4 regions of the Exiguobacterium sp. A1_3_1 genome follow, and region 1 is predicted to be linked to each of the others. Evidence: riboswitches for the same ligand, from Rfam matches in the RefSeq annotation. Region 1 holds a riboswitch; each other region holds the start of a gene.
What was found. A riboswitch is a leader RNA that binds a small molecule or an ion and turns the genes downstream of it on or off. The one in region 1 is predicted to bind thiamine pyrophosphate.

Region 1 (5,343 bases):
GAGACACCACTCGAAGACCGGGTGGCGTTATGCGATCGGTTCAATGACGGTGAAGTCGATCTCTTCTTGATTTCTTTAAAAGCGGGCGGAACGGGACTGAATCTCGCAACTGCTGATACCGTCATTCTCTTTGACAGCTGGTGGAATCCGGCCGTCGAACAGCAAGCTGCCGATCGCGCTCACCGGCTTGGACAACAGTCCGACGTGACGGTCATCAAACTGCTGACACGCGGGACAATCGAAGAAAAGATGACGGAATTACAAGATCGAAAAGCCCAGATGGTCGATGCCGTCCTGACGGCTCCAGACAGTGATGCCTTGACCGTCAAGGAACTCGTTCATCTCGTAACGACAAAGGAGGAACATCGGTGATCCTTGATCTCCTGCTTGGTTACCTTATCGGTAGTATTCTTGGCGGTACGCTCTGGAAGTACGTCAGTCGTACCGATTTGGCTCAGATCGGCTCCGGAAACATCGGCGCCCGCAACGCCCATCGTGCCGGTGGACTCCCGGCCTTTTTATTCGTGTATCTGTTTGATGCCGCGAAGACCGTTTTTGCACTACAGATCACAGACGCATTTTATCCCGTCGCTCTTGCCGTGCTCATCGGTCACTTGTTTCCGTTGTTTCATCCGCGACGCGGCGGTAAAGGGTATGCCGTATTTTCCGGCATCGTCTTCGCCATCACGCCGTGGGCATATCTTGCCGGACTAGGCATACTCGGTCTGTCTTATCTCGTAACGAAAGATAGCGTCAAAGCGGGACTGATTCCGGTTGTTCTACTCCCGTTACTCCCTGTCTACTTTGACGCGGGACCCATCAATATCTTGTGTACCGTTGCCGTAAGTCTACTTGTCCTGTGGGCTCATGATGCACTCCACAAGCCAGTCATTACATAAGGAGGACGTCTCATGATCGATTTTTCCATTGCCACCGCTTCGGACGCGGAAGCAATCCATGAACTGAACTACCTCACCTTCACGGAAGAGATTCCGCAACATCAACCGAATATCGAACGGAAACGGATTGACCGGTTTCATGATCAAAACACCTATCTGATTGGCAAGGAAGACGATCGACTCGTCGCGATGATTGCTATTCGGAAGCATCGTCCTTTTTCGCTTGAGGAAAAGGGCGTGACGCTAGATGAGACACTGACGGACCCAGCGGAAATCCGCTTACTCAGCGTTCGTCCCGAATACCGCAATAGTCGTACGTTCATGCAATTGATGCGCTTTTTGATGGTCTACTTGGAGCGGGAAACGATTGATCATGTCTATATCAGTGGTACGACACGGGAAGCTAAACTATATGCGCGGTTCGGCTTCACACCAATCGCAGCAACGCTCGGTAGTGGCGATGCCCAGTTCGTACCGATGTTGTTGTCGCGCGCAACATACGAACGGTCCGTCATCGCGGACGTTTTACGTCCTCTGCATTTTCTAGCCGGTCCGGTCGAGGTTGCACCAACAGTCCGCCAAGCGGCGCAACAAGCACCGCGCCCACACCGGACGGCCTCGATGCGCCAGCTCGATCAAGATTTACGTGGTCGGATGTGTCAGTTGCTGGATTTGCCACATGTCTCGATGGCTGTTGGCAGTGGCACCCTCGCCAACGATATTGTCGCACAACAACTGAGTGGACATGGATTGATCCTAAACGGTGGCGAGTTCGGTCAACGCTTGATCGATCACGCGGCACGAGCAGGAAAGTCATTTGATATCCACCTACTTCCGTCCGGTCACCCAATCGAATTAGAACAACTCGCAAGCCAACTGCATCAAACGGAGTACGACTGGATTTGGTTGACGCATTGTGAGACGTCTACGGGCGTTCTCTACGATCTCGATGCGGTAAAAGCGCTGTTAAATCAACGAACCGCACTCATCGTCGATGCGATCAGCGCCGTCGGGACCGGACGTTTCTCATACGCTGGCTGCAGATTCGTCACGACCGTCTCCGGAAAGGCAATTGGGGGTTTACCGGGTCTTGCGTTCATCGGGCATACGTCCAGCGTATTGCCTTCCTCCCGGATTCCACGTTATCTGGATCTCGGACTCTATGCGGAAGGGGTTGCTTTTTCCGGTTCCTCAAATCTGTTGCTGGCTTGTCAGGCAGCGCTCGATGCCCTTGATCTCGATCAAGCCGCCATCAAGATGACTTATCTCGAACAGGCCGTTCGGGCGACTGGTTTCAACCTGCTTGCGACTCAAGAAGCACAAGCGCCGGGAATTCTGACGATCGTCCATCCGTCGGCAACGGCTTTAGGAGACGCTCTCCGGATCCAGGGCTATCATGTTCAATATGAAAGCGACTATCTCGTCCGCAATCAATGGCTCCAAATCTCAACGATGGGACAGACGACGATGCGGCACATCGAACGTCTCATCCGTGTATTAGTCCGTGAAAACCAACGCATCACCATAAAAAATGAACAAAATGAAAGACCTCTTAACCCTTGATTTCAAGCGGTTTGGAGGTCTTTCGACTTTAAAAAATAAAAAATAAAGGTTTAAGGATTTAAAACATAGGGGTATAAACTCACTAGCACCGCATCAAACCGGTGACTTACTCACACATGTTTCTCAATATCAGCGTAATGACCTGGGAGAGAAATGCAAAGTCACGAAAGCGTCAGATTCAAAGCGAGTCTGAAACCGATTGTCTTAGCATGTTTCATATTGTTCAGGACTTGTCCTGCTCCTACATTCATTACCTTTTGAGGGCTATACCAAATTCAAGGGGGAAATGAACATGTCAGTTAAATTAACAGCCGAAAAACGCGAGGTACGTCCACGCTCACTCCGTAAACAATTACGTCATGAAGGAAAAGCTCTTGGTGTCGTGTATGGTTACAAAGTGGAAAGTACACCAATCGCATTCGAAGAAAAAGAATTGCTTAAAATCGTTCGAGAAAACGGTGAGAACGTCTTGATTTCACTGAAACTCGACGGTAAAAATATTAACGTCTTGATCAACCGTCGTGATATGGATGTCTTCACACCAACTGTCGATCACGTTGAATTCATCGCTGTTAAAATGGATGAAGAGACAGAAGTCGAAGCAGACGTCGTACTCGTCGGCGAAGCAGCTGGCGCTAAAGTCGGCGGATTCCTGTCACAGACACTCTTTAAAGTAACAGTCGAAGCAACACCAGATAAATTGCCAGAGAACGTCGAAGTCGACGTCACGAACCTCGAAATCGGCGATTCAATCTCTGTAGCTGATCTTCCGGAACAAAAAGATTTCCGTATCGTCACTGAAGGCGACATTCAAGTCGCAGCTGTCGTCGAATCAACGCTTGAACAAGAGCTTGAGGAAATCGAAGAAGCAGAAGCTGAGGCACAAGCGGAAGCTGGTGAAGACAACGAAGCGGAAGCTACGGAAGAGTCTTCAGAAGAAGCAAAAGAAGAGAACGAAGACAACAAATAAGTCGTTTGACGATACGCCCTTCGTGGCGTATCGTTTTTTTGTGTCTTGACAATAGACAGAAGATTGCCTAAAGTGAACAGCGTATCACCTATTACCATATCCACTAGGGGAGCCCATTTGGCTGAGACGATTCACTTCGGACCCTTCGAACCTGATCTAGTTCATACTAGCGTAGGAAAGTGGAGCGATCACATCCAATGACTCCTGCTGCGCGCAGTTTTTCTGAGGACCGCTCTCTTTTTTACGGAGGGCGGTCTTTTTTGGCGTCTCCCCCATTCTAAGGAGGACGTACCTAATGCAAAACTGGAAAATGAAAGAAATCATGGTCATGATGATGCTCGCCGTCGCTTGCGGGGTCATCTATCTTGGTTGGTCAACACTCTGGTTACCGATGTCTGCGATCTTCGGACCTGTCGGTGCCAACTGGATGTTTGGGATCTGGATCATCGCGAGCCCGCTCGTCGCAGCAATCATTCAAAAACCAGGTGCCGCTCTCATCGCGGAAATCGTCGCGGCAGCCGTCGAGCTGTTCACGGGTAGTCACTTTGGTTTATCGGCTCTACTGATCGGGGTATGCCAAGGGCTTGGTGCGGAAATCGTCTTTGCGATGACGCGTTATCGCCGTTATGACACATGGACATTGATGTTATCGGGTGTTGGAGCCGCGATTGGTAGCATTGTCTATAGTCTGATCGCGAACGGATTCGGTTACTACACGACGACGACGTTGCTTGCGACAACTGGCTTACAATTAATTAGTGGCGCATTACTGGGCGGCTTGCTTGCAGCGATTCTCGTCCGTCGCCTTGTTGCGACCGGTGTCTTGAACGGGTTTGCGGCAGGACGTGCGAAACGGGAAGTCGCATGATTACTGTCGACGATCTCAGCATCCGCTACCCCGGTCAGATGAAGTCGGTGCTCGATCATGTATCGCTGACGATCGAGCAAGGAACGACCCTTCTGCTCGGACGAAGCGGGAGTGGCAAGACGACACTGCTTCATGCCCTAGCCGGACTGACACCAGAGACGATTGAAGTCGAACAGACTGGAACCGTTACCCGGTCCGGTTCGGTCGGAGTGCTGTTCCAAAATCCAGAAGAACAGTTCTGCATGGAAACGATCGGACGCGAAATCGCTTTTAGCTTAGAAAACCGGTCGATTCCACGCGCAGAGATGGAGGAACGCATTGAACGCTTACTCGCACTCGTTGGTCTCCCTCTCCCCTTCTCGACACCAATCGCGAGTCTATCCGGGGGGATGAAACAACGCCTCGCGCTCGCCGCGGTCCTGGCACTTGAGCCGACGATCTTATTACTCGATGAACCAACAGCTCAGATTGACCCGATCGGGCAACACGAGCTGATGGCGTTGATCTTTCGGATTCAGAAAGAACATGATTTAACGATTGTCTTGATCGAACACCAACTCGATGTCTGTTTACCTTACATCGACAAAATCGTCTTACTTGAGGACGGATCAGTGACTGCAACGGCGCATCCGCAGGATTTGTTCCCGCAGGCGTATACAGAGCTTCAATCGAAAGGGATCGCTGTTCCCTCTTTGTATCCGTACACGTTAGAGACGTTACCCATAGACGGACCACAAGCAGCGCGACTTCACGTGCTTCCTCCAGTCGCTACAGCAGGCACTGCCTTGTTACACGTCGCTGTATTATCGACGAAAGCCCCTTACCCGCTGACCGATGCGACATTTTCCCTGAAGACGGGAGAATGGGTGATGCTACTCGGGGCAAACGGATCCGGGAAAAGTACGTTGCTTGCAACACTCGGGCGGTTGCTCTCGCATCAAGGAACATATCGGTTCCAGGAACGTCCGGCTCAGCGTTACTCACGGCGACGCTTTTATGAGCATGTTGGCTATGTCTTCCAACAACCGGATCTGCAGTTTCTC
Region 2 (5,343 bases), on a different contig from region 1:
ATGGCAAAGGCTGAAACGAGCGTACCTGCTGTTGCGATCGTGATATCAAGGGCTGAGGAGATTTCAGCGAGGATCCCGACGATGACGAATTCGCTTGTTCCGAGAACGAACGTCAGGAGCGACAACGTGGCGATCAAGAGCCAATCGCGTCGACTTAAACGAGTAGTAGGTGACATGGATGATTCCTCAATTCTAGCGCTTGCGCGCGAAACTATGAGTAACAGGATAGCATGAAACGATTTCGTCGGGTATCGCAAAGCGAGATTTCGGGAAAAGAACCATTATTCGAAATAGCGTGTGAATTTCCAGGCTTGCTGTTTTTTGCGTATACTACAGAAGAAGACTACTTATAAAGGAGTGGAAACGATGCAAGCAACAGTGACATGGAACAAACAGATGGGGTTTAGTGGACAGACGGAATCAGGGCATCATCTGGCGATGGACGCAGCACCCGAAAACGGTGGTGAAAACCAAGCGCCACGACCAACTGAACTGCTACTACATGCCGTTGCCGGCTGTACTGGAATTGATATCGTCTCGATTTTAGAGAAGATGCGCTTGACGATCACCCATTTCGAAATGGATATCGAAGGAGAACGGGCAGAGGACCATCCGCGGCGTTTTACGTCGATCTCGATTCATTACCGGCTTGAAGGTGATCTCCCGGAAGATAAGGTCCGTCGCGCCATCTCGTTATCAAAGGATAAATATTGTTCGGTCTCGCAATCCTTGAACGCTGAGATTTCCGTCTATTATTCGATCAATGGTGTGCGGAGCGAGGATCCTTTGTGAAGAAAGTTGTACTGATCGGTTGTCTGTTGCTTGCAGGGTGTGCACAGGAGACGACGGAACCAACGAAACCATCACAACCGGAAACGAAGCAACCGACAGAAGAAAAGAAACCGAAGCCTGAGCCGACGAAAGAAGAACGACAACAAGCAAAACTAAAGCAGCAACTTAAAGCGATGTCGACGTCAGAAAAGATCGATCAACTGCTCTACATCGGAGTCGCCGGCACAGAACTTTCAGCAGCTGACCGGAAATTGTTACAGACGCATGCGATTGGCGGGGTCTTACTGCTCGGCGGAAACATTACGTCGGAAGAGCAACTCTTGACGTTCACGCGTGCGATTCAAGAGACGAACCAAAAACCGTATGCGTTCGTCGGGATTGATGAAGAAGGCGGACGGGTCAGCCGGGTACCGGATCAACGATTACGGTTACCGACGAGTCAACGGATAGCGCAAGGAGCAGATGAAGTGAAAATGGAAGACGTCGGACGTACGCTCGGACATTTGTCACAATTTTATGGTTTCAACATGGACTTCGCGCCGGTCCTTGACGTCAACAGTAATCCGAACAATCCGATCATCGGCGACCGTGCGTTAAGTGCTAATCCGAATACTGTCGCGACGCTTGGTACGGCCCTGATGCACGGGATGCAGGAGACGGGAACGATTCCGGTCGTCAAACATTTTCCCGGTCACGGCAATACGAGTGTCGATTCCCATGTCGGGCTACCGAAAGTGACGGCATCAAAGGAAGAATTGAAGCGGACGGAACTGTTACCGTTTAAAGAAGCGATCCAAGAGGGCGCCGAGATGGTAATGGTCGCCCATATTCTCTATCCCGCGTACGACGATACGAATCCGTCCTCGCTCTCAAAGCCGATCTTGACTGACCTCTTGCGTCAGCAACTCGGATTCAACGGTGTCATCATCACGGATGATCTCGTCATGGGGGCGATCACGAAACAATATGGTCTCGCAGAAGCGGCACGTCAGTCGCTCGTCAATGGAGCTGATATGGCGATGTTTTCAGAGGCAGGTGCTTACGCAAAAGTTCATGCTGAAGTGATGCAAGCCGTCAAAGACAAAACGCTGACGCCGGAGATGCTCGATGCTAAAGTAATGCGCATCCTGAAGCTAAAGCAGACGTATGCCGACAGCCAAGAGCAACAGCGACCGACGAAATCGGAGCTGATTCAGCAAGTGGAAGCGCTCAACTAGGACTAGCGAAGCAAAGCGACTCATGCTAGACTAATGGGGCAAGCCAATTAAACACGAAAAGACACTAGGGGAGTCTCCCAGCAGACTGAGACGGAAGTATCCGGACCCTTTGAACCTGATCTAGTTCGTACTAGCGGAGGGAAGTGGCTCGAAACCTTAGATATCCTTAGCGCTTCAGCGCATTTTCGGACCACTCCCTTCAACATCGGGAGTGGTCCTTTTTCGTATGGAAAGGAAGAACATGATGCGTTTACATCTGATTTCGACGGGATCCATTCATCCGCTTGACGAAATAAAGACCTTTCAATCACTTCAACCCTATACGGATCAGCTGCATCTACGTGAACCGAACTTATCGGCGGCAGAATTACTTGATCTGATTGAAGCACTCCTTGGGCATGGTTATTCGCCTGAACAGTTAACGGTTCATGACCGGGTCGACGTCGCCCATGTCGCCGGCATCGGTGTGCAGCTGACGCGCCGTTCCTTGCGTGTCCGCGATGTGCGACGTCATTTTCCGAATCTCGTCATCGGGAAATCGGTCCATTCACTAGCAGAGGCACTGACAGCAGAAGCGGAAGGAGCCGACCGACTGCTGTACGGTCATATATATCCGACAGCGTCGAAGCCGGACGTGCCACCACGAGGGATCGACGCATTAAAGCAAGTCGTCACCTTCACGACGAAACCAGTCATTGCGATCGGTGGGATTACACCAGAATGCATGCCTGAAATCGCAGCGACCGGTGCAACCGGAATCGCTGTCTTATCGGGTATTCTCGGTCAATCGGATCCACTCGCCGCCATCAGGCGTTACCAGGGGGTTCGCGTATGACGGATCACATCATCATCGGCGGCGGAGTCATCGGGTTGACGCTTGCTTACGGTCTCGCCTGTCAGAATGAATCCGTCGTCGTCTTAGAACGTGGAACATGCGGACGAGGAACGAGCCGCGCAGCTGCCGGGATGCTTGCGACGGACATCGAGCTGAGAGCAGAATTGCATGCACTTGCCGCGCGAAGTCGTCGTCTGTATCCACTGCTTGCACGTCGACTCGAGCGAGAAACAGGCATCGATTGTGGATACCGGGAACAACCGTTTTTGTTAAAACGTAAAGGACGCGAGCATCTGTTTCCAGCTGTCGGTCAAATCGATCCACGACGACTGACGACTGCATTGATGTATGCCTTACACGCACGTGGCATATCGATTGAAGAACAGGTAGATGTCACACGCATCGAAGAGAACGATGACTTCATTAGGATCGAATCGAATGCGGGAATCTGGACCGGACGAACGGTGACGGTTGCTGCCGGACGCGGGTCGCAAGCCTTGCTCGATACAGCTGACATTTCGATCGCGACATATGGGGTCAAAGGGGAAGGTCTCGCCGTCCGTCTCGCGGGTCAGCCGTTACGCTCGATTCTGTTTGACGACGCCGGCTACCTCGTTCCGAAAGCAGACGGTCGGATTTTGATCGGTGCGACCGAACTGCCGCACGACGAGACGGTCGGTGTCAGTGTCGCTGGAATCACGTCATTGCTTCAAGCAGCAGAACGACTGTATCCACCGATTCGTGACGCGGTCATCGAAGAAGTCTGGTCCGGTGTACGACCGCAAACGGCGTCCGGCTTGCCATATATCGGAGTCGCCGATTCATCCCGTCGGATCTTCCTAGCGACGGGGCATCATCGGCATGGCATATTACTCGCACCGGCGACAGCGGAAGTCTTGGTAAATACATTACGGTTGATTCAGAAGGAGGAAGTCCGATGAACATTACGATTAACGGCAATGACCACACGATCGAACAGATTAAAACGATTGAGGACATGCTCACGCAACTCGGCTTAGGGGAAAAGCTCGTCATCGTCGAACAGAATCGACAAATCATTGATCGTACGGTGTACGGTCAGACGGTCGTTCGGGACAATGACACATTTGAAATCGTTCATTTCGTAGGAGGAGGATAAACATGCTGAAAATTGGAGAAAAGACATTTGAATCACGATTATTACTCGGAACAGGGAAATATACGGATGCTACGGTACAGCAAGAAGCAATCGATGCGTCCGCCTCACAAATCTTGACGTTCGCCGTCCGTCGGCTCGATATTTTTGATAAACAACAAGCGAATTTCCTCGAGTCGCTTGATTTAACGAAGTACGATCTACTACCGAACACGGCCGGTGCGAAGACAGCAGAAGAAGCAGTACGGTTGGCGAAGCTTGCACGGGCATCCGGTATGTGCGACATGGTTAAGGTCGAAGTGATCGGTTGTGACAAGACGTTATTACCTGACCCGATCGAGACGTTGCGGGCTTCTGAAGAATTACTTAAAGAAGGCTTCATCGTCTTACCGTATACGTCGGACGACGTCGTCCTTGCACGACGACTCGAAGAACTCGGTTGTCACGCCATCATGCCGGCGGCGTCACCAATCGGCTCCGGGCAAGGGATCCTCAATCCGCTCCATTTGCAATTCATCATCGATCAGACGACGGTGCCGGTCATCGTCGACGCCGGAATCGGTTCACCGACCGACGTCGCCTATGCGATGGAACTAGGAGCGGATGGTGTCTTATTGAACTCCGCTGTCGCCCATGCGAAAGATCCGGTCAAGATGGCGCACGCCATGCGACTAGCTGTCGAAGCAGGGCGCCTCGGGCACGAAGCGGGACGTATCGAGAAGAAACAGTATGCGGTCGCGAGTAGTCCAACGAGTGGATTGATTCGATGAACCGTTACTCACGGCAAACTCGATTTCAACCGATCGGGGAAGCGGGACAAGCACGCTTGGCATCAGCAAGGGTACTGATCATCGGCATGGGAGCGCTCGGAACGGCGTCGGCAGAGCAACTCGTCCGCGCCGGTGTCGGTGTCGTCCGCATCGTCGACCGCGATTATGTCGAGTGGAGTAATCTACAACGACAACAGCTGTATACCGAGGAGGATGCGCGTCACATCGTACCAAAAGCGATTGCCGCAAAAGCACGGCTTGAAGTGATTAATTCGACGGTGACGATCGAAGCGCATGTAGTAGACGTCGACCGGGCAGCGCTGACGTGGCTACTCGATGATATCGATCTGATCATCGACGCGACGGATAATTTCGATATTCGTTTGCTGATGAACGACATGGCGTTATTGCGCTCGATTCCATGGATTTACGGTGGTTGTGTCGGCAGTTACGGGATCACGTTTACCGTCCGTCCCGGGGAGACACCCTGTCTGCATTGTCTACTCGATCAATTACCGCGAGATCAAGAGACGTGTGATACGGCTGGAATCATTGGACCGGCTGTACAGATGGTCGCTTCTTTACAGGTGACGG
Region 3 (5,343 bases), on a different contig from region 1:
TTCACCATCCTCGAGTTCAACGATCGAGGTGACGACGGCGTCTAAGAAGACCCGGTCGTGAGAGACGAGCAGGATGGTTCCTGTGTAGTCCCGTAAGAACTGCTCCAGCCATTCCACGGCAGCTAAATCAAGATGGTTCGTCGGTTCGTCAAGAATGAGCAGATTTGGCTCCATGAGTAACATGCGACCGAGACAAATCTTCGTCTGTTCACCACCGCTCAACTGGTGGAAAGGACGAGTGAGTAACGGACGAAGGTGTAACCCGTTCACCATGCGCTCGATTTTCGAGTCGAGTAGATAGCCATCCTTTTGTTCGAACGCATTCGTCGCTTCCGCATATCGTGCGAGTAACGCATCAAGATTCTCTGGTGCTGTCGCCATCATTTGCTCCAACTGTTGCATCCGAGAACGGATCGCGAGGATGTCTTCAAACGCTGTCCAAAGGACGTCGAGTCCGGTCATCGTCTCACTATATACAGGAAGTTGTTCCAAATAGCCGATCGTCAAACCGCTCTTTTGATAGATGACACCACCGTCCGGTTGCTCAAGGCGAGCAAGCAAGCGGAGTAATGTCGTCTTGCCACTCCCGTTTCGTCCAATTAGACCGACACGGTCGTGTTCGTTTAAGAAGAGGGAAACATCCGTTAAGATCGTTTCGCCTCCGAATTGTTTGGTTAGGTGTTTAATGTCGCAAATCATCATAATCAATTGATCCTTTCGCGCGCATCAAAAAAAGGAGAGCGCAAATAGCACTCTCCATCACGTGTGAAAGATGCGCTTTGCTGTATTTTTCAATCATGAAGTTCTAAAAAGGGCAGACGGGTGCTTTAGAACGCCATTCCATGAAAAATCGCGCGCAACAGATACAATTGTTCCATCAACCAGTGTTTGCACGCGGCAAAGTCCATCTTTTCACACCACCTTTCGTTTCAGATATCTCAAGTTTACTATTTTTTTTTCAGTTACGGAAGTCTGAATTATTTGAACACGCCAGCAATCGAGCTGAAGAAGTCACTGAGTCCATCGAATAATTTAGCGAAGAAACCTTTCGTTTCTTCTGAAGTTGCGAACGCGTGGATGTCTTGTCCCGCATTTTTCAATCCACTCTCGATTTGTCCCCAGTTGATGTTCGCTTGCTCCATTTGATTGAACAGATTCGTCAGCCGGTCCATTTGTGCGTCAGACAACTGGATATTGTTGTTTTGAATGACTTGGACGATCAGGTTTTCGATTTCGACTTTGGTTTCCGGTTTTTGATTGGCGATCTCAGCCTTGATCTCATTCATCAAGTCAGCCACCTTATCCGTTCCGACCGTTTTTCCAACGTCTGATGTGACTGATAATTCTTGCTGTGCTAGATCCTTGCGTTCGTCACTTAACTTTATCCCGGTTTCAGCGGAAGTTTGATCGTACGCCTTCATTATTCCTGTCAGTGCCGATGTCCCGGTCACCTTGTAAGGGGAAGTAATCGTGATGTCGGCATCTTTGACACCCGCTGTGACGAGAGCGTTGAGATACATATCCTTCGTCACCCATGTGATGTTTTCCGTCGAGACGGAGAGTCCATCTCCTTTTTCCGTCAGTTCGATTTTAGCCGACGAATACATGTTGCCGCCTTTTTGCGACTGTGGGATGTTTTTCCCGAGATATTTTTCCTCGTCAGCAGAAGTGGCGATGATCGGTGTGATCCCTTCCGGTGCATTGAGACGTGAAAGCACCCATGCTTTATCTTTTGCGCCGAGCGACTCCCCGAGTGTGACGATCGTCTTATCGACGACTTGTTCGGCGGATGCGGCTGTTGGGAGTAATAAAGCAGAAGCGATAACGGCTGATGCCATGATTTTTGTTGGTGTATGCATAATGAAATCCTCCAATTGTAAGTAACAGAATGAATTATAGTATCAGGTACTAAATTTAGTGTACGGGAACGATGTCTGTTCGGAATCGGTCTGCAGATGGAGACGATATCCGTCTTCTGACACTCCATAGTATAGCGAAAAGGAGACAACTTGACTTCCGTTTTCAGCATGCTATAGTGAATTTGAATCGAATAATGACCACTAGGGGAGTCGGTAGACCGACTGAGACGAACGAAGACGTTCGGACCCTTTGAACCTGATTAAGTTCGTACTTACGGAGGGAAGTGGCGTCAAGTCTTGTTCTTCTTGCGCCATGCCCGTGTGTTTCGGGGTGGTGTTTTTTCGTTTCATAACTAAACGAGGAGGATGAGATCATGACATTCACACAAGAAATCAAACAAGCGGCACAAGCGTATTGGGATAGTAGTTTTACGCACCCATTCGTACAAGGAATCGGGGAGGGGACGTTACCGCTCTCGAAATTTCGGCATTACGTCATGCAGGATGCCTATTACTTAAAACACTTTGCGAAGATTCAAGCGAAGGCAGCGTCAAAAGCAGACGACTTCGCGACGATTGCGACACTTGCCGAGCATGCTACTTCGACTTACGAGGCAGAGTTGAGCTTACATCAATCATTTTTTGAGCCGCTCGGTATTACGGAAGCAGATCTTGAAGCATTTGAACCGGCACCGACAGCATATGCGTATGTCTCGCACATGCATCATGCGAGTGAAGGAACGCTCGGTGAGACGATTGCTGCCATCTTGCCATGTTACTGGTTGTATTATGAAGTCGGGCAACAATTACTAACGTGTACACCGGAAGAAAAAATCTATCAGCAATGGATCGACACGTATAGCTCGGAATGGTTTGAAAAGGTCGTCTTTGAACAGATTGCACGGCTTGATGCGCTGGCGGAGCAAGCGAGCCCGACGGAACGCGAGCGGATGAAACGTCATTTCGTGACGAGTTGTTACTATGAGTTACTCTTCTGGCACATGGGGTGGACGGAAGAGACATTTGCGTCAGTTTACGAAACGATTCCAGCACGAGCGGTATCTTCTTGAATCACTAGATGGTAGAATTAGGAATACCATTTAGTGAGAGTAGGGATTGGAATGGAAATCATAGTCATCACACTCGTAATCCTCGCGGCATATGCTATGCAACGAATGCTTGATAAAGTCAAAGTAAGATTTGTAGGACTTATCATCCCAACGTTGATCGTGTTATCCGGTATATCCGCATCGACTCGAAACTTCAAGGTAGCGTATAGCATGGGAAGCTATATTTCTGCTGTTCTTGTCATCGTCGTCTATGCACTGCTGACTTATTGGTTATACCGCGTCTACCATCGTGCGAAAGAAGAAGCTGAATATCCGTATCAATCATTAAAAGACCGAGGCATCCTTTAAGGAGCTTCGGTCTTTTGGTGTATCACGTCATCATTTTTTCCAGTTTTTAAAGCCGTCACCGAATTCGAGATGCAGTTGATCGGTAAAGACACCGTTCTTAAAGACCGGCACATCAACCGGTAAAGTGCCTTGCGGTTTGAACGTTCCGAAGATTGCGCGGATACCTGCAGGCAGGTTCGGTCCCGCTGATTTTAGATTGCCTGCTTCGGAGTCTGGACCGTTTGGATCGCCTTTGAAGCCATAGACGAGGACGTGTGCCGGTGCGTCCGGTTGAACGGCGACATCGTATGGGTTACGGAGACTGAGCAGGACGGATGGTGTATCCGTTTGTTTCACATAGCGGAAGATCGAAGCCGGAATCGCTTGTTCTGGTGCAGTAGGGAGTAGTTTAGCACTCGTGTTGACGTTGGAACCGACGATGATGTAATCTGCTGCATCGAGTTGCGCCCGTAATGTCGGGTTTTGGTCGAGCGGTAGCGTAGTAGCCGAGTAATTCGCTGTCGTCACGTGCCAGTTCCGATTCTTCGGTAGGGAAGCGATCGTCTTTTTCATGCTGTCCGTTTGATCCGCCGCAGGAGCGATCACAAGAACGTTAGCATTCTTTTTCGGTTTGAATGGTAAGGTCCGCTGATCATTTTTCACGAGTGTGACCGCGGCTTCCGTCATCGCACGTTCTTTTGCTTTATGCTCGGGACTGCCGACGATTTGGTCCGATTGCGCGATTTTTTCAGCTAGGGATGTCGTGTCAGTCGTACCGTTCCAAATTCCGCGTTCTGCTTTCAGTGTCAGAATCCGCTCAACCGATTGATCGATTCGTTCCTCTGAGAGGCGACCATCTTTGACTGCTGCGATCACATCCTTGAAAATCCGGTCGAGTTTTGTGACATCCTGCTCGGAACGAAGGATCGTCGGCATGAGCGCGATATCGACACCGGCGTCAAACGTCTTTAAGACGGCTTCTGATTCCGTAAAGTTGTCGGCGATCGCCTGCATGTTCAACGCGTCTGTGATGACGATGCCATCGTAGCCAAGTTTTTCGCGCAGTACGCCCGTGATGACATCATCCGATAACGTCGCAGGTAAAGGGAAGGTACCATTTATCGACGTGACGACTTCAGGTTCGATTTGCGGCATCCCGATGTGTCCTGTCATGATCATATCGATGTCTTCAGCAATAGCTCGCTTGAACGGTACGAGCTCGACTTGTTCTAGCTCCTGCAGGGACCGGTCAACGACCGGTAATCCATAGTGGGAATCGGTCGCCGTATCGCCGTGACCCGGGAAGTGTTTGGCGGTCGCCGCGACACCTTCAGACTGAATTCCCTTCATTAGAGCGGAACCGAGTGTGCCGACGAGCGCCGGATCACTCGAGAACGAGCGGACACCAATGACAGGATTTCCAGGATTGCTGTTGACGTCGAGAACCGGACCAAAGTTGACATTGATGCCGAGCGCACGCAGTTCCGAACCGATGATATGACCGGCATCATTGGCATATGTGCTACTGCGGGTCGCACCTAACGCCATGTTGCCAGGTAAGTTCGTCCCTGTTCCGAGCCGAGTAACGATTCCACCTTCTTGGTCGATCGTGACGAAGAGCGGAATATCGTTGCTAGCATCTTGTTTGACGACTTCTTGCAGATCATGAACGAGTTTCGTCGTCTGTTCGGTTTCGCTGACGTTCTCAGCAAACAAGATGACGCCGCCTAAATCATAGCGATCGATGATGTTCGCGACTTCTGGGGCAAGCGACGTATGATTGCTGCCATTCCACTGTCGGAAGTCCGGCATGATCATCTGCCCGATTTTTTGTTCGAGTGTCATCGTGTCGATTTTGTGACTGATCCGATCGTCTGAAGATCCTGCATCTGCCATGACAGGTAAACTACTTGAGACGAGTACTGCTGCGAGTCCGGCTGTTAACGTGAACTGTCCGATTTTTTTCATGATGTACGTCCTCCTTTAGTCAAACCGTGACTGGAATTCTTTTCAATACGGACAGTATAGCAAGGTGTTTGTTTTAAAACAATATTTTATTCGTAAACGATTTCAAGTTGAAATAAATT
Region 4 (5,343 bases), on a different contig from region 1:
ACCGTCAGCTCCTGCGACACCTAAACCGTCACCATCATCAGGCGGACTCTTCATTCATCCAACTGCTGGTGCTGTGACACAAGGGTATGGTTCTGCAGGCGGAGAAAACGGTTATACGTTCCATAACGGGATTGACTTCGGTGGTCCAGTTGGCACGCCGATCGTTGCAGCTGCAACTGGTACAGTCATTACAGCATCAGGTGGCGGACCTTACGGAAATCACATCATGATTGCTCACCAATTGAACGGGAAGACATATACGACAGTCTATGCACATATGAGTTCATTGAACGCTAGTGCAGGTCAACGCGTCAGCCAAGGTCAACAAATCGGTACACGTGGTAGCACAGGAAACTCAACAGGTCCACACTTGCACTTCGAAATTCACGTTGGTGGATACAGCTACAGTGCAACAGGTCCAGCTAACTCAGTAAATCCAATGACTATGTTTTAAACAGTTAAGAATCGTTGCATATGCAACGGTTCTTTTTTTTATATTTGATAAGAAATATATATATTACAAAAAAACGTTTTCACTTGAAATGTAAATGAAATTTTTTTGAAACGATTAGGGTGCTATAATCTATTTCAGATATGAGAGAAACTTGAATACTATAATAAAAAATGAAAATACATAAGTGAGGAAAACGATATATGCTAAAAAAACTAATTTCTACCATTGTTTTAGGGGCATTACTTACAACAGGTACACAACCGATCGCGGCAGCAACGATTAAAGAAAAAAAGGCTGAAAATGCCGCTGAACAACGTAAATTAGAAAAAGCGATTAAAAAGCAAGAAGCTAAAATTTCAAAAGAACAACGTCAAATCAATCGAATCGACGCAGCGATTAACGAAAAGATTTTCCAAGTTTCCGAAAAAAATAAACAAATTAAACAGTTAAGCAATCGAATCGATGAGTTAAAGGCAGACATTGTTCGTTACGAGGAGATGCTACAGAAGCAGGAAGAACTACTCGGTGATCGTTTACGTGTTTTCCAAGAAAACGATGGAAATTCGATTAAGTGGGAAGAAGTCATTTTTGGATCAAAGGATTTAGGTGATTTATTCAGCCGTGTCATGGCGGGTAAAAAGATTGCTGAACAAGATGATAAAATGATTTCAGATTACATCGCGACACAACAAAAATTAGCAGAAGCAAAGCAAGCACTTGTTGAGAAAAAAGCGGAGCAAATGCAAGAAAAGAAAGTATTGCTTGAACAAAAAAAAGCGTTAAAAGTTCAAATGAAAGAGCGTAGTGCTACACTCAAAAAATTACGAAAAGGGAAGACGAAGTTTACGACAGAACTGTTAGACGCAAAAGAACTGCAAGCGACTCTCGAAGCGCAAGAACGTGCGATTGCGGCAGCGAAGGCAGCGGCTAAAGCAGCGGCTGAAAAAGCAGCAGCAGAGAAAGCGGCAGCTGAAAAAGCTGCTAAAGCAAGTGCTCAAGCAGCAAAACAAGCCAATAAGAATACAGAATCAACAAGTTCAGATACAACACCAATCGCTTCAGGTGGTGGGAAATTTGTCCGACCATCTTCTGGTGGGGTATCACAAGGGTTCGGACCAGCTAGTGGAGCAAACGGTTATACATTCCATAATGGCGTCGATTTCAAAGGTCCCGTCGGATCTCCGATCGTCGCAGCAGCAGCCGGAACCGTCATTACAGCATCAGGTGGTGGACCTTACGGAAACCACGTCATGATTTCGCATTTCTTGGATGGAAAAGTCTATACGACGGTTTACGCTCATATGAGCTCATTATCTGTTCATGCAGGACAAACGGTCTCTCAAGGTCAGCAAGTCGGAACACTTGGTAGTACAGGAAATTCAACAGGACCACACTTACATTTCGAACTACATGTCGGAGGTTATCAATATAGTGCTTCTTCTCCTCTGAATGCAGTGAATCCATTGGCATATCTGTAATCAAAAAACGGGCTTCGGCTCGTTTTTTTTTTGCTGCTGTGCTACAGTTAAGGCGAAACGAATACTTGAGCAACTAGGGGAGCTGGAGGAATCCGGCTGAGAGGAAAACCAATCTGTTTTCGACCCTATTACCTGAACTGGATAATACCAGCGTAGGAAAGTTGAGCCGAACGGATACCGGAATGCGTGTATAACGCTTTCGTATAGCGTCGACTGCTTTTTTACAGCGGTCGACGCTTTTTTGTCGGTCACGACTCCCTTATATTGCTCGATGGGAAGGTGAAAAGAATATGAAACATGTACTGACGATTGCGGGATCCGACTCCGGTGGTGGAGCTGGGATTCAAGCAGATTTAAAAACATTTTCAGCTTTAGGCGTTTATGGAATGAGCGTCCTGACAGCTGTCACGGCGCAAAATACGTTGGGTGTTCAAGCGGTGGAAGAGTTATCTCCAGAAATCGTAGATGCCCAGTTAACGTCGATTTTTTCAGACATTCGTGTCGATGCGATCAAAATCGGAATGGTCTCGAATGCGCAGACGATTCGTGTCATTGCTACACATCTCCGCAAACAGACAGTTCCGATCATATTAGATCCCGTCATGGTCGCTAAAGGCGGTCATGCCCTATTACGGACGGAGGCTGAACAAGCATTGATTTCGGAGCTTTTACCGCTTGCGACACTCGTCACACCAAATTTACCGGAAGCGGAGCGTTTAACAGGACGATCGGTCACCAATCTAGATGAAATGCGACTGGCGATGCATCAATTAGCTACACAGACAGGGGCAGTATTACTAAAAGGTGGACATCTCTCAGGAGCTGCGACGGATTTGTTGTTTGATGGGGAAGTAGAACACCGCTTCACATCGGAACGGTTAGACAATCAACATACTCATGGAACTGGTTGTACCTTATCTGCGGCGATTGCGGCGCGGATGGCGCTTGGAGAAGATTTGACAGATAGTGTAAGACAAGCAAAGAGCTATGTCACGGAGGCGATTCGTCATGGATTTGCTCTCGGACAAGGTATTGGACCGACACATCATTTTCATTCACTTTGGAGGGATACACATGTTTACGACCATTCTTGAACACAAACCACTCATTCACCATCTGACGAACACGGTAACGATCAACGACTGCGCAAACGTCACACTCGCTGTTGGAGCATCACCCGTCATGGCGGAAGACATTCGCGAAGTAGAAGAGATGGTTAGACTCGCGCAAGCCCTTGTCTTAAACATTGGTACGATCGATGCAGACATGCAAGCAGCTCAACGACTTGCAGCCCGTGAAGCGGGACGTTTGAATGTCCCGATCGTTCTTGATCCAGTTGGAGCAGGGGCAACGACATTACGTACTGCCTTTTCTAAAGAACTCATTGATCTCGGGTGTACGGTCATCAAAGGAAATACTTCTGAAATCAAGACGTTACTTGGGGAAGACGGACGAACTAAGGGAGTCGATGCTGCGGGAGATGCAATGATGGATCGAGAAAGTATTCGTGCATTCGCTCGCAAACACAAATCTGTCCTCGTCGTGACAGGTCCGAACGACTATATCACGGATGGAACGCGCGAAATGGAATTACATGTAGGAACACCTCGTCTAGGAGACATCACGGGTACGGGCTGTATGACGGCTTCCTTGATTGCGAGCTTCCTCGGCGCAGGATATACGGCGTTTGAGGCGGCTGTTCACGGAACATTCGTCATGGGAAAAGCAGGAGAACAAGCAGTCTCTGCGCAAGGTCTTGGTGATTTTAAACGAGAATTGTTCAATGCGATCAGCCTCATGACGGAGCAAGAACTGGTGGAGGTGACAGAACGTGTCAATTGATTACTCCATCTATGCAGTGACGGATCGTCGGTACCATCCTGGCGTCGCGATCGAGACGATCGTTGAGGAAGCTGTTTTAGGTGGTGCGACGATCGTGCAACTACGAGAAAAAACCGCACAAGGAAAGGAATTCTACGATCAGGCAGTTCGGTTGAAGAGACTGACGGATCGACACGACATTCCTTTGATCATCAATGACCGGATCGATATCGCGTTACTCGTCGGAGCTGGTTTGCATATCGGACAAGAAGACATTCCTTTAACCGCAGCACGTCGCCTTTTACCAGATGCTGTAATTGGTGTGTCGGTAGCCACTGTTGCACAAGCGATTGAAGCAGAACGAGACGGAGCCTCTTATTTAGGCGTGGGATCTCTATTTGCGACGTCATCCAAAGCGGACGCTGATTCCATGTCGCATACGATGCTTCAGGCGATTCGGGAAGCCGTACGATTACCTCTAATCGGTATTGGTGGAATCACAGCAACAAATGTCTCCACCCTTCCCATCCCGCTAGAAGGGTACGCCGTCATTTCAGAAATTTTCGCTAAAGAAGATCGGCAACTCGCTGCGCAGCAAATGACAGATGCTGTGCGAGAATGGCATCAATCACTTTAGAACAGGGTATAATCCGTTCAGAGGTGATTGTATTGAAATGGCAGACGATCCGTTTTCGCGGCTATTGGATTCGATATCGGTTAGAACCACAAATCATTCGAGTCGATAATCAGGGGATCTACCATCTAGGAAAAGTCTTATTTCCGCGTCCTAATCGTATATCTTATGAGATGGCCCTTTTATTGAAAGAAAAGTATGAAAGACGCTACAAACGTCCGTTGTATATTAAAACGAGCTCGATTGCGACGGAAATTTGGGGACATACTCATTTAGACATCTATTACCGGGTACTTCTTCGTCTACCGATTCCGACTCGGCTACGACAGCGCTATTCGAACCGATTAGAGAGTACGAAAATCATTGATATCGGCGTACGCGCTGTCGATCAAAATCGAATCGTCTGGGATATCGGAGATTATGTTGGAGGATGGTTCGTATTTTGGCTCATTCGTAGGCGCATGCGCTAAACTTGCAATGTTCTGTTTTCCCATGGTGCAATATAGGTAAAAACGAGGTGACGGACATGGATATTCCCCGTTGTGAAACGATTGCGATTGACGAACAACGTGCGTCTGAAATCGGACAAGTCGTGGATACGATCCCAACACTTGAAATCGGAAAGCTATTTAAGATTCTTTCGGATGCGACACGACTGCGAATCGTTTATGCGTTGACGATTGAAGAAGAACTATGCGTTTGTGATGTCTCAGCCTCTGTCGACTGTTCGATTGCGACGGCGTCTCACCATCTTCGGTCTTTGTTGAAACAAGGACTCGTCAAGTTCCGAAAAGAAGGCAAAGTCGTCTATTATTCCCTGGATGATCATCATGTCTCATCGCTTGTGAATATGGCTATGGAACATGTGCATGAGGGAAAAGCAGTACGTGAATGATTCTTTAGAATAACGAAAAGCGTAGCTATTGCTGCGCTTTTTTTGTTCATCTCGGATCGTT

Region 2: another riboswitch for thiamine pyrophosphate. It lies ahead of F8N00_RS10715 (thiamine phosphate synthase); the one in region 1 lies ahead of F8N00_RS07080 (ECF transporter S component).
Region 3: another riboswitch for thiamine pyrophosphate. It lies ahead of tenA (thiaminase II); the one in region 1 lies ahead of F8N00_RS07080 (ECF transporter S component).
Region 4: another riboswitch for thiamine pyrophosphate. It lies ahead of thiD (bifunctional hydroxymethylpyrimidine kinase/phosphomethylpyrimidine kinase); the one in region 1 lies ahead of F8N00_RS07080 (ECF transporter S component).

The regions. Positions count from the first base shown of each region.
Region 1 covers NZ_WBYY01000047.1:14,110-19,452, forward strand. Annotated here, with positions in the region: gene F8N00_RS07060 (DEAD/DEAH box helicase) at 1-372, shown strand, start outside; gene F8N00_RS07065 (glycerol-3-phosphate acyltransferase) at 369-899, shown strand; gene F8N00_RS07070 (GNAT family N-acetyltransferase) at 912-2,462, shown strand; gene F8N00_RS07075 (50S ribosomal protein L25/general stress protein Ctc) at 2,755-3,432, shown strand; TPP riboswitch at 3,528-3,627, shown strand; gene F8N00_RS07080 (ECF transporter S component) at 3,728-4,300, shown strand; partial or broken gene F8N00_RS07085 (ABC transporter ATP-binding protein) at 4,297-5,343, shown strand, end outside.
Region 2 covers NZ_WBYY01000091.1:5,129-10,471, reverse strand. Annotated here, with positions in the region: gene F8N00_RS10730 (MFS transporter) at 1-176, opposite strand, end outside; gene F8N00_RS10725 (OsmC family protein) at 367-792, shown strand; gene nagZ (beta-N-acetylhexosaminidase) at 789-2,009, shown strand; TPP riboswitch at 2,066-2,168, shown strand; gene F8N00_RS10715 (thiamine phosphate synthase) at 2,251-2,844, shown strand; gene F8N00_RS10710 (FAD-dependent oxidoreductase) at 2,841-3,785, shown strand; gene thiS (sulfur carrier protein ThiS) at 3,782-3,982, shown strand; gene F8N00_RS10700 (thiazole synthase) at 3,985-4,749, shown strand; gene F8N00_RS10695 (ThiF family adenylyltransferase) at 4,746-5,343, shown strand, end outside.
Region 3 covers NZ_WBYY01000171.1:713-6,055, reverse strand. Annotated here, with positions in the region: partial or broken gene abc-f (ribosomal protection-like ABC-F family protein) at 1-702, opposite strand, end outside; gene F8N00_RS14930 (DUF1002 domain-containing protein) at 978-1,859, opposite strand; TPP riboswitch at 2,053-2,159, shown strand; gene tenA (thiaminase II) at 2,234-2,929, shown strand; gene F8N00_RS14920 (hypothetical protein) at 2,981-3,277, shown strand; gene F8N00_RS14915 (glycoside hydrolase family 3 N-terminal domain-containing protein) at 3,308-5,224, opposite strand.
Region 4 covers NZ_WBYY01000038.1:16,286-21,628, forward strand. Annotated here, with positions in the region: gene F8N00_RS06130 (murein hydrolase activator EnvC family protein) at 1-454, shown strand, start outside; gene F8N00_RS06135 (murein hydrolase activator EnvC family protein) at 655-1,932, shown strand; TPP riboswitch at 1,998-2,108, shown strand; gene thiD (bifunctional hydroxymethylpyrimidine kinase/phosphomethylpyrimidine kinase) at 2,223-3,026, shown strand; gene thiM (hydroxyethylthiazole kinase) at 3,007-3,774, shown strand; gene thiE (thiamine phosphate synthase) at 3,764-4,390, shown strand; gene F8N00_RS06155 (hypothetical protein) at 4,423-4,857, shown strand; gene F8N00_RS06160 (ArsR/SmtB family transcription factor) at 4,914-5,282, shown strand.